Regions from separate parts of the Escherichia sp. XD33 genome, predicted to be linked through region 1. Evidence: riboswitches for the same ligand, from Rfam matches in the RefSeq annotation. Region 1 holds a riboswitch; each other region holds the start of a gene.

Region 1 (5,456 bases):
CCGGAAAGCTCGCCAGGTAACCGCGCCATTAAATTATCAATCCCCATCTGGCGGGCGATAGCGTGCATTTTCTCCTGCTGTGCCGCGTTCAGTTTCAATCCCGGATTTAGCCCCAGCCCGATGTTCTGCGCGACCGTCAGGTGACTGAACAGGTTGTTTTCCTGAAACAGCATCGACACCGGACGGCGTGACGGCGGCGTCGTGGTGTGATCAACGCCGTCGATAGTCAGCGAACCGCTGGCTGGCGTCAGAAAACCGGCGATCAAGTTCAGCAGGGTACTTTTACCTGCGCCGCTTGGCCCGAGGATCGCCACCTGCTCGCCGCGTTCTACCGTTAAGCTAAAACGCATCGGCAAATGTTGGTAAAGCCAGGTGATATCAGTCAGTTTTAACATCTCGCCCCGGTAGTTTTTCAATCACGGTAAACAGCAGAAAACAGAGTAGCAGCAGAATTAACGCGGTGACCGCGCCGTCCTGGCTGCGATAGGAGCCAATTTGCTGGTAGAGATAAAACGGCAGGGTGCGGAAATCATCGTTACCGAACAACGCCACCACGCCAAAATCACCAATCGACAGCACGCAGGCAAAAGCCAGCGCCTGCGCCAGTGGACGTTTCAGGGCGCGCAGCTCGACCACTTTTAAGCGCGACCAGCCTTCAATGCCCAGCGACTGACACAACATACTGTAGCGGGCGGTGATATCGCGCATCGGGTTTTCCAGTACTTTCAGCGCATAAGGGATCGCCATTAACGCATTGGTGAAAATCACAATGCCGTCAGCAGATTGCGGCAGGCCAATGGTGTTGTTGAGCAGTAAAAAGAAGCCGGTAGCCAGCACAATCCCCGGCATGGCGAGGATCAACATGCCGCTCATCTCCAGCGCCTGACCCGCCAGCATTTTCTGCCGCGCCCGAAGTTCGCGACTGCTCCATAGCAGCATCATGGTCAGCACTACGCACAATACACCTGCCGCCAGCGCAATACGCAACGAGGTCCACAGCGCCTGCCACAGCACCGGTTGTGCCAGCACTTCCGGCAACTGGCGATTTAGCCCATCGACGATCACCGCCAGCAACGGTGGCAGCAACAGCAGCAGCGCCAGCACAATTAACACCGTGTCGCAAATGCGGCTATGCAGACGATCGTCCGGGTCGCGCCAGCCTTGCAGCAGCGTGGTGCCTGGCGCAATGGCCTTACTCAATCGCTGACTCAGCAGCACCAACCCGAGGCAACACACCATCTGGATCAGCGCCAGCATCGCCGCGCGGGCAGGATCGTAGTCGTAACTCAGCGCCTGATAGATTGCCAGCTCGATAGTGGTTGCCTGCGGACCGCCGCCCAGCGATAGCACGGTGGCGAAGCTGGCGAAACAGAGCATAAAGATAAGTGCAGCAACCGGCGGGATTTGTCGCCGTAACCACGGCCATTCGACGAAGCGGAAAAAATGCCAGCCGCGCATCCCAAGCTGGGCGGCAAGCTGACGTTGTTCGCCGGGAATGTTTTCCAGTGCCTGGAGTAATAAGCGGCTCGCCATCGGTAGATTAAAAAATACGTGGGCCAGCAAAATACCTTGCAGGCCGTAGGGCGAAAAGGTCCACTCCAGACCGAGCGATTGGCAGAGTGTTGCCAGCCAGCCCTGGCGACCATAGACGCTAAGAATGCCGAAAACAGCAACCAGCACCGGGAGGATTAAGGTCATTGCGCACAGACGCAACAGCGCCAGCCGACCCGGAAAGCGCCTGCGATAGAGCGCGCGGGCGAGGAATATCGCGGGTACGACAGAGAGCAGCGCCGAGAGAAACGCCTGCCAGAAGGAGAAGCGCACCACATGCCACAGGTAGCTGTCCTGCCAGATTGCCGCCCAGCTACCCTGCGGTGCGTTCCACCACAGGGCGAGAAACGCCGCCAGCGCAACCGCTACCACCAGCGTGGCGGCGCTTACACCTGGAATTAACCAGCCGGGAATTAACGGCTGACGGCGCGTTGCCATTCGCTAATCCATGCCTGACGTTGTGCCGCCACTTCAGCTGGTGTGAACTCCAGCGTGGTGGCCGGTTTGGTCAATTGTTCAAACCCGGCAGGCAGTGTGACATTTGCCACCGGATACATCCAGTTACCGGTTGGGATCGCATTCTGAAAAGCCGGAGAAACCATAAACTGGAGGAATTTTTGCGCCAGCTCCGGCTGCTTGCTGGCAGCGGTGCGGGCGGCGACTTCCACCTGCAGATAGTGACCTTCGCTGAAGTTCGCAGCGGCGTAGTTATCTTTCTTCTCTTCGAGAATGTGATAAGCCGGAGAGGTGGTGTAACTCAGTACCAGATCGCTTTCGCCTTTTAAAAACAGGCCGTAGGCTTCGCTCCAGCCTTTGGTGACGGTGACGGTTTTCTTCGCCAGTTTCTGCCAGGCTTGCGGGGCGTTATCGCCATAGACTTTTTGCATCCATAGCAACAGACCCAGCCCCGGCGTACTGGTGCGCGGATCCTGATAAATCACCCGCCAGTTTTGATCGCTCTCAACCAGCTCCTTCAGGCTTTGTGGCGGGTTTTTTAGTTTGTTCTTGTCATAGACGAAGGCGAAGTAGCCGTAATCAAACGGTACGAAAGTGTCATTATTCCAGCCGCCGGGAACGTTAACGGCATCCGCTGCCACACCGCTTTTGGCAAATAGTCCGGTTTTACTGGCGGCGTCTAACAGATTGTTATCCAGCCCCAGCAGCACATCGGCTTTACTATTTTTGCCTTCCATCCGTAGACGGTTGAGAAGCGAAACGCCATCTTCCAGCGCCACCAGTTTCAGTTCGCAGTTACAGTCGGCTTCAAAAGCTTTTTTGATCTTTGGACCAGGCCCCCAGTCGGCGGCGAAGGAATCGTAGGTATAAACAGTCAGAACGGGTTTAGCGAAAACGGGCGCTGTGCACAGCAACAGCAGGGGAAGACATTTTTTTAACACTTTGCACCTCAAAAAAGAGTGGCAAAGGACTTGAGAAGGAGCCTCAAATCCCTTCGCCGGCGTTATCCGGATCAGGTTCGACGGGTATTTTCTCAGCGCACGCGTTTGCGTGGCACCCCGTTGAGAACGGCGTTAGTGTAGTGATTTTGTTATCTACCAGCAATCATGGATCCGGCGGCGCAAACCACGCTGATTTAAAATCGAACCAGCCGAGGGTATTCATACGCAGGCCGCGCATACTGCGTTGTCCCTGAATGATCAGCCAGTGGTGGATAAGCGGCACCATTGCTTTACTGGCGACCAGTTGCTGGCACCAGTTCGCCAGGTTCATTTCGCCATTGCGCCAGCGGGCGGCGTCGGCTTGCCAGTCGATCGGAATACAGTGTTGGAGCAGCGGCACCTCGCACAAGTGCGCGAACAGCGAAAAATCCAGCGGCAGCGTAAAGTTGGCGCTATTAAGCCAGATATCGCTCTCGATCTCTCCTTCATGCCACTGATCGTAGTCGATCTCTTTGATTTCCAGCGTGACCTGGTGGCTTGCCAGAATCTGCTGCATGATCCCGGCAATCACCCGATGCTCACTGTGATCCTGATAAAAGGTCAGGGTGAGGCTTTCCAGACCAGCCGGTTTTTCGCTCTTTATGGTGCGGGCATGGTGCCAACGGGGGAGCAGTCCATAAGCCGGGAACCACAGTTGCTGGTACTGTTCCTCAGCGAAATAGACCAGATTAGTTGGAGAAAGCACATAGCTTACCCAGTCCCTGACTTGCTGATTCGCCCCGCGATGGGTGCGGCTGTCGAATAGTAAATAGTAGCAACCTTCCTCCAGGCGGCTTTCAATCTCTTTTTCCTCGCCCTGTGGACCTTTTAGCATCAGACCTCCAGCTGGCTCGTCGGCAATTTCCGGCAGAACCCAGACGTTAACTTCATCGATTAATGCCCGGTAACCGAAGAAGTCATCGAATGCCTGAATTTTCAGTTGATTGGTGGTGTTGCGGATCACCGCATACGGACCGGTGCCGATGGGATGGCTGGCAAAGTTACTGAGGGTTTCCCATTCGCGCGGCAGGATCATCGCCGGAACTTGCCCCAGCAGTAACGGTAACCAGCGGTCCGGTTGCGTGAGATGGATATCCAGCGTCCAGGGCGTCGGCGACACAATGTCCGCAATATGCGAATAGAGCGGCAGCGTATTGATTCGTTTTAAAGAGGCGATCACGTCGTCCATTTCCAGTTCACGACCATGATGAAAATGGACTCCTGGACGCAAAAAGAAACGCCAGTGAAGCGGTGATATTTGCTGCCAGTGGTGGGCGATGTCTGCTTCCAGTTCCCCATTTTCCTCATTTATGCGCGTTAGCGAACTGAAGATTTGCCGGGCAATATGGGTTTCGGAACGGCGCAATGCGCTGCCAGGTAGCAGATTACGCAACGGACGATAGTAGAGCACGCGCAGGATGTGCCGCCCCTGGCGGAAGCTGCGGCCCAGATGAGAAACCAGCATTTGCCGCACAGTCGCTTTGTCGCCAACTAACTGCACTAGTTGGTCGATACGATCCTGCTCCAGCAGGTCTTCCGCCCGCTGTTGCTGAAGCGCCAGCCCGGTATAGAGGAATGTCAGACGCGAGCGTTTACCACGCCCGACTTCCGCTTCCCACGTCAGCCAGCCGCGATCCTGCATGGTGTTGAGCAGGGTGCGCATATGACGACGCGAGCAGCTCAATAACGCTGCCAGTTCGTTGAGCGTTGTGTCCTGCGATTTACCCTCGCAGCATTGCCACAGGCGGATGAACTGTTGTTGCAGACGAGCAGATGGCATAAAAGGGGAACTCCTGCGCAAAAGACAGCAATTTTATTTTCCCTATATTAAGTCAATAATTCCTAACGATGAAGCAAGGAGGTGCCCCATGCGTCAGTTTTATCAGCACTATTTTACCGCGACAGCGAAGTTGTGCTGGTTGCGTTGGTTAAGCGTCCCACAACGATTAACCATGCTTGAAGGACTGATGCAGTGGGATGACCGCAATTCTGAAAGTTGACTTGCCTGCATCATGTGTGACTGAGTATTGGTGTAAAATCACCCGCCAGCAGATTATACCTGCTGGTTTTTTTTATTCTCGCCGCGCTAAAAAGGGAACGTATGATCTGGATAATGACGATGGCTCGCAGTATGAACGGTGTTTACGCGGCATTTATGCTGGTCGCTTTTATGATGGGGGTGGCCGGGGCGCTACAGGCTCCTACATTGAGCTTATTTCTGAGTCGTGAGGTTGGCGCGCAACCTTTCTGGATCGGACTCTTTTATACGGTGAATGCTATTGCTGGGATCGGCGTAAGCCTCTGGTTGGCAAAACGTTCTGACAGTCAGGGCGATCGGCGAAAACTGATTATATTTTGCTGTTTGATGGCTATCGGCAATGCGCTATTGTTTGCATTTAATCGTCATTATCTGACGCTTATCACCTGTGGTGTGCTTCTGGCATCTCTGGCCAATACGGCAATGCCACA
Region 2 (5,456 bases), on a different contig from region 1:
TTTCGCCCACTTCGACGAATCCGGCAAGTACCGTATGGACACCGTTACGATGGCGGGTATGCTGGGCGAGGAGGATCGAATCATCGCGACGGATGGCAACAATAATGCAGGGGGCGATTTGCGGGTAGTAACGCTCACGGCAATGGCTGCACAGCATCGCCCATTCGGTTTTGCTCGGATACATTTCATGCCCGCAGTAACCACAGTATTTATGCGATCGGTAAAACTCCGCCAGTTGTACGCCTCGTCCGGCCAGTTGAAACAGCCCAACATCGAGATCAATGACCTGACGTACCGACCCCATATCGTGACGCCGCTGCTGTTGTACTAACCAAACAGGTTCCCCCTGCCATTCGCCGATTTGTAGTGCGCGCTGACCCACAAGATCGAAATTTGCCGCTTCGCCATATGGCAATTCTCCCTTCGGCAACCATAATTTTTGTTCATGGCTGACGACCCACCAGCCGAGATCTAATTTTTCAATTATACGATCCATAGCTCTTGCACTACCTTTGCATCACTGGCATGTTTAACATGGTTTTTACATTTCTCACTGAGCAGTTTTTGAATACAAACTTGCGGAGTCAATCATGCTTAACCAGCTCGATAACCTGACGGAGCGCGTCAGAGGAAGTAACAAACTGGTTGATCGCTGGCTACATGTACGTAAGCATCTGCTCGTGGCTTACTACAATCTGGTTGGCATTAAGCCTGGCAAAGAATCGTACATGAGGCTAAACGAAAAAGCCCTTGATGATTTTTGTCAGAGCCTGGTCGATTACTTGTCTGCCGGACATTTCAGTATTTATGAGCGCATTCTTCATAAGCTGGAAGGCAACGGGCAACTCGCGCGCGCCGCGAAGATTTGGCCGCAACTCGAAGCCAATACTCAACAGATTATGGATTACTACGATTCCAGTCTGGAAACCGCCATCGATCATGATAATTACCTTGAGTTTCAACAGGTTTTATCTGACATCGGCGAGGCGCTGGAAGCGCGCTTTGTGCTGGAAGATAAGCTGATTCTGCTGGTGCTTGACGCCGCCCGCGTCAAACATCCTGCTTGAGTTCTGCGCTGTTAACGCGTAATTTACATTCAATGCCCCATTTGCGGGGCTAATTTCTTGTCGGAGTGCCTTAACTGGCTGAGACCGTTTATTCGGGATCCGCGGAACCTGATCAGGCTAATACCTGCGAAGGGAACAAGAGTTAATCTGCTATCGCATCGCCCCTGCGGCGATCGTCTCTTGCTTCATCCGTCGTCTGACAAGCCACGTCCTTAACTTTTTGGAATGAGCTATGTCTGCAACAAAACTGACCCGCCGCGAACAACGCGCCCGGGCCCAACATTTTATCGACACCCTGGAAGGCACCGCCTTTCCCAACTCAAAACGCATTTATATCACTGGCACACACCCCGGCGTGCGCGTGCCGATGCGTGAGATCCAGCTTAGCCCGACGCTAATTGGCGGTAGCAAAGAACAGCCGCAGTACGAAGAAAACGAAGCGATTCCGGTCTACGACACCTCCGGCCCGTATGGTGATCCGCAGATTGCCATTAACGTGCAGCAAGGGCTGGCAAAACTACGCCAGCCGTGGATCGATGCGCGCGGCGATACCGAAGAACTTACCGTGCGCAGTTCCGATTACACTAAAGCGCGGCTGGCAGATGATGGCCTCGACGAACTGCGTTTTAGCGGCGTACTAACACCAAAACGCGCCAAAGCAGGACGCCGTGTCACCCAACTGCACTACGCCCGCCAGGGCATCATCACGCCGGAAATGGAATTCATCGCCATCCGCGAGAATATGGGCCGCGAGCGCATCCGTAGCGAGGTTTTACGCCACCAGCATCCGGGAATGAGCTTTGGCGCACATCTGCCGGAAAATATCACTGCGGAATTTGTCCGTGATGAAGTTGCTGCCGGACGTGCGATTATCCCGGCCAACATTAATCATCCGGAATCGGAGCCGATGATTATTGGTCGCAATTTCCTGGTAAAAGTTAACGCCAATATCGGCAACTCGGCGGTCACCTCTTCCATCGAAGAAGAAGTGGAAAAGCTGGTATGGTCCACGCGCTGGGGAGCGGATACGGTGATGGATCTCTCCACCGGTCGCTATATTCACGAAACCCGCGAGTGGATTTTGCGTAACAGCCCGGTGCCGATCGGTACAGTGCCGATCTACCAGGCGCTGGAGAAGGTTAACGGGATCGCCGAAGATCTTACCTGGGAAGCGTTCCGCGACACGCTGCTGGAACAGGCCGAGCAAGGTGTGGATTACTTCACTATCCATGCGGGCGTACTGCTGCGCTATGTGCCGATGACCGCGAAACGCCTGACCGGTATCGTCTCTCGCGGCGGTTCGATTATGGCGAAATGGTGCCTCTCCCATCATCAGGAAAATTTCCTCTATCAACACTTCCGCGAAATTTGTGAAATCTGTGCCGCTTATGACGTTTCGCTGTCGCTGGGCGACGGTCTGCGCCCCGGTTCTATTCAGGACGCCAACGATGAAGCGCAGTTTGCCGAGCTGCATACGCTGGGCGAACTGACCAAAATTGCCTGGGAATATGACGTGCAGGTGATGATTGAAGGCCCAGGCCACGTGCCGATGCAGATGATCCGCCGCAATATGACCGAGGAGTTAGAGCACTGCCACGAAGCGCCGTTTTACACTCTGGGGCCGCTAACTACCGATATTGCGCCGGGCTATGACCACTTCACGTCGGGGATTGGTGCGGCGATGATTGGCTGGTTTGGCTGCGCGATGCTCTGTTACGTAACGCCAAAAGAGCATCTGGGTCTGCCCAATAAAGAAGATGTTAAGCAGGGGCTTATCACCTATAAGATTGCCGCCCACGCCGCTGACCTGGCGAAAGGGCATCCGGGCGCGCAAATTCGCGATAACGCCATGTCGAAAGCCCGCTTCGAATTTCGCTGGGAAGACCAGTTTAATCTGGCCCTCGACCCGTTTACCGCCCGCGCTTATCACGATGAAACCCTGCCGCAAGAGTCAGGTAAAGTCGCCCATTTTTGCTCCATGTGTGGGCCGAAATTCTGCTCGATGAAAATCAGCCAGGAAGTGCGTGATTACGCCGCCACGCAAACTATTGAAATGGGAATGGCGGATATGTCGGAGAACTTCCGTGCCAGAGGCGGAGAAATCTACCTGCGTAAGGAGGAAGCGTGATGTATCAGCCTGATTTTCCTCCTGTACCTTTTCGTTCAGGACTGTACCCGGTGGTGGACAGCGTACAGTGGATCGAACGTCTGTTGGATGCAGGCGTACGTACTCTCCAGCTACGCATCAAAGATCGGCGCGATGAAGAGGTGGAAGCCGATGTCGTGGCGGCAATTGCGCTGGGCCGCCGCTATAACGCGCGATTGTTTATCAACGATTACTGGCGGCTGGCGATCAAGCATCAGGCGTATGGCGTCCATTTGGGGCAGGAAGATTTGCAAGCCACCGATCTCAATGCCATCCGCGCGGCAGGCCTGCGGCTGGGCGTTTCGACACATGACGATATGGAAATCGACGTCGCGCTGGCAGCACGCCCCTCTTATATCGCGCTGGGACATGTGTTCCCGACGCAAACCAAACAGATGCCTTCTGCACCGCAGGGGCTGGAACAGCTGGCACGGCATGTTGAGCGACTGGCGGATTATCCCACCGTGGCGATTGGCGGTATCAGTCTGGCACGCGCGCCTGCGGTGATAGCAACGGGTGTCGGCAGTATCGCCGTCGTCAGCGCCATTACTCAAGCCGCAGACTGGCGTTTGGCAACGGCACAGTTGCTGGAAATTGCAGGAGTTGGCGATGAATGACCGTGACTTTATGCGTTATAGCCGCCAAATCCTGCTCGACGATATCGCTCTGGACGGGCAGCAAAAACTGCTCGACAGCCAGGTGCTGATTATCGGTCTGGGCGGGCTGGGTACACCTGCTGCGCTGTACCTGGCGGGCGCTGGCGTCGGGACGCTGGTACTGGCAGATGACGACGATGTGCATTTAAGCAATCTGCAACGACAAATCCTCTTTACCACTGAAGATATCGATCGCCCGAAATCGCAGGTCAGCCAACAGCGACTGGCACAGTTGAATCCCGACATTCAACTGACAGCATTACAACAACGGTTAACGGGTGAGGCGTTAAAAGATGCGGTTGCACGGGCCGATGTGGTGCTCGACTGTACCGACAATATGGCGACTCGCCAGGAGATTAATGCCGCCTGCGTGGCACTCAACACGCCGCTTATCACCGCCAGCGCGGTCGGATTTGGCGGTCAGTTGATGGTACTGACGCCGCCCTGGGAGCAGGGGTGTTACCGCTGCCTGTGGCCAGATAACCAGGAGCCAGAACGCAACTGCCGCACGGCGGGCGTGGTTGGCCCGGTGGTCGGGGTTATGGGCACTTTGCAGGCACTGGAAGCCATTAAGTTATTAAGCGGTATAGAGACACCTGCGGGAGAACTCCGACTGTTCGACGGTAAATCGAGCCAGTGGCGCAGCCTGGCGTTGCGCCGCGCCAGTGGTTGCCCGGTATGCGGAGGAAGCAATGCAGATCCTGTTTAACGATCAAGCGATGCAGTGCGCCGCCGGGCAAACTGTTCACGAACTACTGGAGCAACTCGACCAACGACAAGCGGGCGCGGCTCTGGCGATTAATCAGCAAATCGTCCCGCGTGAGCAGTGGGCGCAACATATCGTGCAGGATGGCGACCAGATCCTGCTTTTTCAGGTTATTGCAGGGGGTTGAAATGTTACGTATTGCGGACAAAACGTTTGATTCACATCTGTTTACCGGCACAGGGAAATTCGCTTCTTCACAACTGATGGTGGAGGCGATCCGCGCTTCCGGCAGCCAGCTGGTGACACTGGCGATGAAACGTGTCGACTTGCGCCAGCACAACGACGCTATCCTCGAACCGCTTATCGCGGCGGGTGTGACCCTGCTGCCAAATACATCCGGGGCGAAAACAGCGGAAGAAGCCATTTTCGCCGCCCATCTGGCTCGTGAAGCGTTAGGCACAAACTGGTTAAAATTAGAGATTCACCCTGACGCCCGCTGGCTGTTGCCCGATCCCATCGAAACCCTGAAAGCCGCCGAAACGCTGGTACAACAGGGATTTGTCGTGCTGCCTTACTGCGGGGCCGATCCGGTATTGTGTAAACGTCTGGAAGAAGTCGGCTGTGCAGCGGTGATGCCGCTCGGCGCGCCGATTGGCTCGAATCAGGGACTGGAAACCCGCGCCATGCTGGAGATTATTATCCAGCAGGCCACAGTGCCGGTGGTTGTCGATGCTGGCATCGGCGTTCCCAGCCATGCCGCGCAGGCGCTGGAAATGGGGGCCGACGCGGTGTTAGTGAATACGGCGATTGCCGTCGCGGACGATCCCGTCAACATGGCGAAGGCATTTCGTCTGGCGGTAGAAGCAGGCCTACTGGCACGT
Region 3 (5,456 bases), on a different contig from region 1:
GGCGACAGTCATGCAGGTGGCGTACTTGCCGGGCTGGCCTCTGGTCTGCCACTGGCGGATGCCGTATTACTGGGCAATGCAGTGGCGTCGTGGGTTGTCGGGCATCGGGGCGGTGATTGTGCGCCAACGCGCGAGGAACTACTCCTCGCACACAAAAACGTATAGATCGCTGCGACAGTGGCTAATGCTGTACTCAATAGGCCGTTGCTGTTGGTCAAGCGCCACTTGCTTGATCACCAGCACCGGTATTTTGCTATCTAACTGAATATGTGACTGAAACTCGGCATCCGGCATCCGGGCGCTAACGCGGGAACGTGTACGTTGTGGGTAAATGTGCTGGCTGCGGAAATAGTCATAAAGTGAAATCCCGATGGCATCAACATCATGAATTAAATGCGCCGGAACCCACGATTCCTCAATCGATACCGCTTCTTCATCGACATAGCGAATACGCTTAAGCAAAAAGACATCACTTCCTGCTTCGACCGCCAGCTGCTGCGCGACTTCTTCGGGACATTTCACGACACGCTTGTTAACCCATAGCGTATCGGGCTTTTTCCCGCGCAATACCACCTGCTGAGAAAAACCTCGCGCTTCTTTCAACGAGTATTCGAAGATGTTGTTGATCTGCGTGCCGTAACCGCGCGAACGCGTCACCACACCCTCTTCTTCCAGCGCCTGCATCGCCTTGCGCACCGTAATGCGCGAAACGCCGGTTAACTGACTTAAATCACGCTCACCGGGCAAAATATTGCCATGCTCCAGCACCCCGCTGCGCACGGCATTTTTTACCGTTTCGGCAAACTTAATATAAAGCGGCGTGTTATCCGCAGCTAAAATACGCTCGTTCAGTTGGGCAATCAGCTGGGTATGCGCTTGTTCCATTTGTCTTTTTCCTGCCAGGGAGTCTGGTGGGAGTATATCACTGCTTCTTATTTAAGGCGTTTCTTTAATCCCATCAACGAATCCCTGCAACTCCTCCACCGTGCCATTAAACACATTAAAATCCACCGGACCATTGATGCCATCTACCTGTCCACGGTCGGAATGCTGCCAGAAGCGCCAGGCCATTCCGTCATTGTCCGGACAACGTTGATAATAGTGAGCCACCCACCACGGATATTCATTAAAATAGCCCGCCAGATTCGTGTGATAAAAAACGGCTCCTGAGTAAATAATCGGCTTTTTTCCCGTGCGTTTTTCTACCATTTTTAGCCACTGACTTACCCGCTTGCGTAATTCTTTTGCCGATAATTTTCCCCGTTCTTCTACGTCCAGCACGGCAGGGAAATCGCCTTGTGAGAAATCCACCGTTTGCAGAAATAATCGCGCCTGAACTGAAGCGGATACCGACGGGGAGAAATAATGATACGCCCCACGCAGCATGCCATTTTCGCGGCTTAGTTGCCAGTTACGCGAAAAATAGGGGTCCACCAGCTTTTCGCCTTCCGTCGCCTTAATAAAAGCAAACTGTAAGCGGATACCGTTGTCGCGCATTTTTGCCACCCGCTGCCAGTCGATCCGCTCCTGCCAGCGCGAAACATCTATTCCGTGAATGGTATAACTGGCAGGAATGCGAATTGCGAAAGATTTAACCGGGCGATAACCGTAGAAGTGGATGTAGTCTTTAATCTGAACTGCTGTCGAATAGAAAAAATTCACCGTCTGACGCGGATAAATTGCAATGATGGAAATTAGCCCAAGAGCGCATAATAGAGAGGTGAGTTTTTTTCGACTGGTAATTCTTAGCTGCATTGGTTTCATCCCTGAATGTCAGTGCCAAAGGCTGACAATAACCAAAGCAGCTATAGTACGGTGCTCACCACCAGGCGTGGAAGTGGTGAACCGGACCAATACCGTGACCAACTTCCAGCGTGTCGGCCTGGGCTAACGCCGATGAAAGCCAGCTTTTTGCCTCCTGTACGGTGTCAGCCCAGTTTGTATGGCGCGGGCGTAGTGCAGCCAACGCCGCAGAGAGTGTACAACCAGTGCCGTGGGTGTTTTTGGTCATAATGCGCGGTGCGGTAAACCGTTGTTCACCCTCGCGGGTAAACAGCCAGTCCGGGCTTTGCTCATCATCCAGATGACCACCTTTCATTAGCACTGCGCCACAGCCCATCGCCAACAGCGATCGCCCTTGTTCCAGCATTTCCTGTTCGGTGCGCGCGTGTGGCGCGTCGAGCAAGGCGGCAGCTTCGGGCAAGTTTGGCGTTATTAATGAAACCTGTGGCAATAATCGACTGCGCAGCGTAGCAACCGCCGAAGGTGAAAGCAGCGGGTCGCCGCTTTTTGCCAGCATAACGGTGTCGAGTACCACGTTTTGGATCTGATAACGTTGCAACCGTTCTGCCACCGCTTCAACAATATCGGTTTCCGCCAGCATACCGATTTTAGTGGTATCGATTCGCACATCGCTGAACACCGAATCGAGCTGGGCGGCGACAAAATCAGGCTCAATGCGATACACCGACTGTACGCCACGGGTATTTTGCGCCACCAGTGCAGTAATAACTGAGCAACCATAAGCGCCAAGTGCCGAGAAGGTTTTAAGATCGGCCTGAATCCCCGCACCACCACTCGGATCAGTACCGGCAATCGTCAGAGCGTTAATTCGTTTCATGCCTGCACCTCCTGCGTCAATTGCCAGAGCGCATCAAGGAAATGTGGAACAAAACTGCCTGGCCCCTCGCTTCTGGCGACTGCGCGTTCTCCGGCTTGTTTCATCCAGTGACAGGCAGATGCGACATTTTCCAGCGTATCGCCTGGTAACGCACAGCAGGCAGCGACAACCGCCGATAATGCACAGCCAGTTCCTACCACTTTGGTCATTAACGGATCACCACCGTGAATACCAATGATACGATGTCCATCGGTAACATAATCCATCTCGCCAGTGACCACGACGATTGCGCCAGTTTCCCGTGCCAGTGTTTGTGCAGCGGGTATCGCGTTAGCTGCGGCGTCAGTGGTATCCACTCCCCGTCCGCCATTAGCAATGCCAGCTAATGCCATGATTTCCGAAGCATTACCACGTATCGCTGCCGGTTTAAAAGATAAAAGTTCATGACAAAAATGGCGGCGATAATCGAGCGCACCCACCGCTACTGGATCAAGCGTCCAGGGTGTTTGAGAGCTTTTTGCTTGCTCAACGGCAGCACGCATCGCCTGAGCGCGTGGCTGCGTCAGTGTGCCAACGTTAATCAACAAGGCACTGGCGATAGCCGCAAACTGACTGGCCTCTTCGGTTTCGATAACCATCGCTGGCGATGCACCGAGCGCCAGCAAGGTATTGGCGGTAAAGGTTTGCACCACATCATTGGTCATGCAGTGCACAAGAGGGGAATGTTGGTGAAAAAGGTGTAACGCGTGCGCAGATTGCGCTGAACCCAGCAGGTCGACTTGCATAGTTTGCTCCTGCCATAACGTGAAGAAGCAATGACCTGGTGGTCCGTGACTTCCCTACGCTGGCATTATCCAGATCAGGTGATACGGGTATTTCTCAGCCTTCACGCAGAAGGGCACCCCGAGTCGTTTGGTTGCGATGATAAATCGCAGAGGAGGATGGTAATGTCCAGCGCACGCGTTGTAAACGAGGAAAAACGGCAGTTTTACAATCGCGTTAATAAATTATTTGATATATGAATCCAGCACCTTCAGAACGACATCCAGATCTTCTTCACGTTTTAGCTCATCCCCCTGGTGAACGATGTGTTCCGTCAGATGACCTTTAATCACTTCCCGCATCAGACCGTTTACCGCGCCACGGATAGCAGCAATCTGTTGTAAAACTGCAGCGCATTCGTGCGGCTCGTCGAGCATTTTCTTGAGCGCCACGACCTGGCCCTGAATCTTACTGGCACGCGCTTTCAGTTTCTGTTTATCACGGATTGTATGAGACATGGCAACACCTGGTTAACAAGAATATGAAAAATCATAGCACTATTAATCTACTGGGGGGTAGTATCAGGTACTGGGGGGGAGTAGAATCAGATTGCCGAATTAATACTAAGAATTATTATCATGACCGAATTTACAACTCTTCTTCAGCAAGGAAACGCCTGGTTCTTCATCCCCAGCGCCATCTTACTTGGTGCGCTTCATGGCCTGGAACCAGGGCACTCAAAAACGATGATGGCGGCGTTTATCATCGCCATCAAAGGCACCATTAAACAAGCGGTGATGCTCGGACTGGCAGCAACTATTTCGCATACCGCAGTGGTCTGGTTAATTGCCTTTGGCGGGATGGTGATCAGCAAGCGCTTTACTGCTCAATCAGCAGAACCGTGGCTCCAGCTGATTTCCGCAGTGATCATTATTAGCACCGCGTTCTGGATGTTCTGGCGTACCTGGCGCGGCGAACGCAACTGGCTGGAGAATATGCACGGGCATGATTATGAGCATCATCATCACGATCACGAACATCACCACGACCATGGACATCATCACCATCACGAACATGGCGAGTATCAGGATGCCCATGCACGAGCCCATGCCAATGACATTAAACGACGCTTTGATGGTAGAGAGGTCACCAACTGGCAAATTTTGTTATTTGGCTTAACCGGTGGCCTTATCCCCTGCCCGGCAGCAATTACCGTGCTGTTGATATGCATTCAGTTGAAAGCCCTGACACTGGGCGCAACACTGGTCGTCAGTTTCAGCATTGGCCTGGCGTTAACGCTTGTCACCGTAGGCGTTGGCGCAGCAATCAGCGTTCAGCAGGTCGCAAAACGCTGGAGCGGATTTAACACTCTCGCTAAACGCGCCCCCTATTTTTCCAGTCTGTTGATTGGCTTAGTCGGTGTGTATATGGGCGTACATGGCTTCATGGGCATAATGCGATAACTCAATCCTTTAGGCTTGCATGTTATCTTCAGCCCAGGATGATTCTTAAATCAGCTATTTCCGCTGACTCTCTGCTCGCTAAGGATGCTTTTAGGGCATCCTTTCATTTACACTTTTTACGAAATCATGGGATCACTAACAAAATATCGCTTGTCAGTTATATTGTATGGCAGGAAAGATATGCGACTGATATTACAGATCCCCAAAGTGGAGAGTTTATGACCATTAAAAATAAGATGTTGCTGGGTGCGCTTTTGCTGGTTACCAGTGCCGCCTGGGCCGCACCAGCCACCGCGGGTTCGACCAATACCTCGGGAATTTCTAAGTATGAGTTAAGTAGTTTCATTGCTGACTTTAAGCATTTCAAACCAGGGGACACCGTACCAGAAATGTACCGTACCGATGAGTACAACATTAAGCAGTGGCAGTTGCGTAACCTGCCCGCGCCTGATGCCGGGACGCACTGGACCTATATGGGTGGCGCGTACGTGTTGATCAGCGACACCGACGGTAAAATCATTAAAGCCTACGACGGTGAGATTTTTTATCATCGCTAAAAAAAGCCCCCTCATCATGAGGGGGAAATGCAGACACCTTGTTATTTTTTATTA

Evidence for each region. Region 1 has a riboswitch for thiamine pyrophosphate ahead of thiB (thiamine ABC transporter substrate binding subunit). Riboswitches for the same ligand answer to the same signal wherever they lie in the genome.
Region 2: another riboswitch for thiamine pyrophosphate. It lies ahead of thiC (phosphomethylpyrimidine synthase ThiC); the one in region 1 lies ahead of thiB (thiamine ABC transporter substrate binding subunit).
Region 3: another riboswitch for thiamine pyrophosphate. It lies ahead of thiM (hydroxyethylthiazole kinase); the one in region 1 lies ahead of thiB (thiamine ABC transporter substrate binding subunit).

The regions. Positions count from the first base shown of each region.
Region 1 covers NZ_JAENDM010000005.1:24,202-29,657, forward strand. The annotation lists gene thiQ (thiamine ABC transporter ATP-binding protein ThiQ) at 1-395, opposite strand, end outside; gene thiP (thiamine/thiamine pyrophosphate ABC transporter permease ThiP) at 379-1,989, opposite strand; gene thiB (thiamine ABC transporter substrate binding subunit) at 1,965-2,948, opposite strand; TPP riboswitch at 2,979-3,078, opposite strand; gene sgrR (DNA-binding transcriptional regulator SgrR) at 3,112-4,767, opposite strand; gene sgrT (glucose uptake inhibitor SgrT) at 4,856-4,987, shown strand; gene setA (sugar efflux transporter SetA) at 5,089-5,456, shown strand, end outside.
Region 2 covers NZ_JAENDM010000047.1:14,953-20,408, reverse strand. The annotation lists gene nudC (NAD(+) diphosphatase) at 1-496, opposite strand, end outside; gene rsd (sigma D regulator) at 591-1,067, shown strand; TPP riboswitch at 1,119-1,219, shown strand; gene thiC (phosphomethylpyrimidine synthase ThiC) at 1,300-3,195, shown strand; gene thiE (thiamine phosphate synthase) at 3,195-3,830, shown strand; gene thiF (thiazole biosynthesis adenylyltransferase ThiF) at 3,823-4,578, shown strand; gene thiS (sulfur carrier protein ThiS) at 4,562-4,762, shown strand; gene thiG (thiazole synthase) at 4,764-5,456, shown strand, end outside.
Region 3 covers NZ_JAENDM010000030.1:46,515-51,970, forward strand. The annotation lists gene K0778_RS16790 (carbohydrate kinase family protein) at 1-165, shown strand, start outside; gene K0778_RS16795 (GntR family transcriptional regulator) at 139-885, opposite strand; gene K0778_RS16800 (glycoside hydrolase family 25 protein) at 937-1,755, opposite strand; gene thiD (bifunctional hydroxymethylpyrimidine kinase/phosphomethylpyrimidine kinase) at 1,820-2,620, opposite strand; gene thiM (hydroxyethylthiazole kinase) at 2,617-3,405, opposite strand; TPP riboswitch at 3,440-3,536, opposite strand; gene rcnR (Ni(II)/Co(II)-binding transcriptional repressor RcnR) at 3,628-3,900, opposite strand; gene rcnA (nickel/cobalt efflux protein RcnA) at 4,021-4,845, shown strand; gene rcnB (Ni(II)/Co(II) efflux transporter accessory subunit RcnB) at 5,064-5,402, shown strand.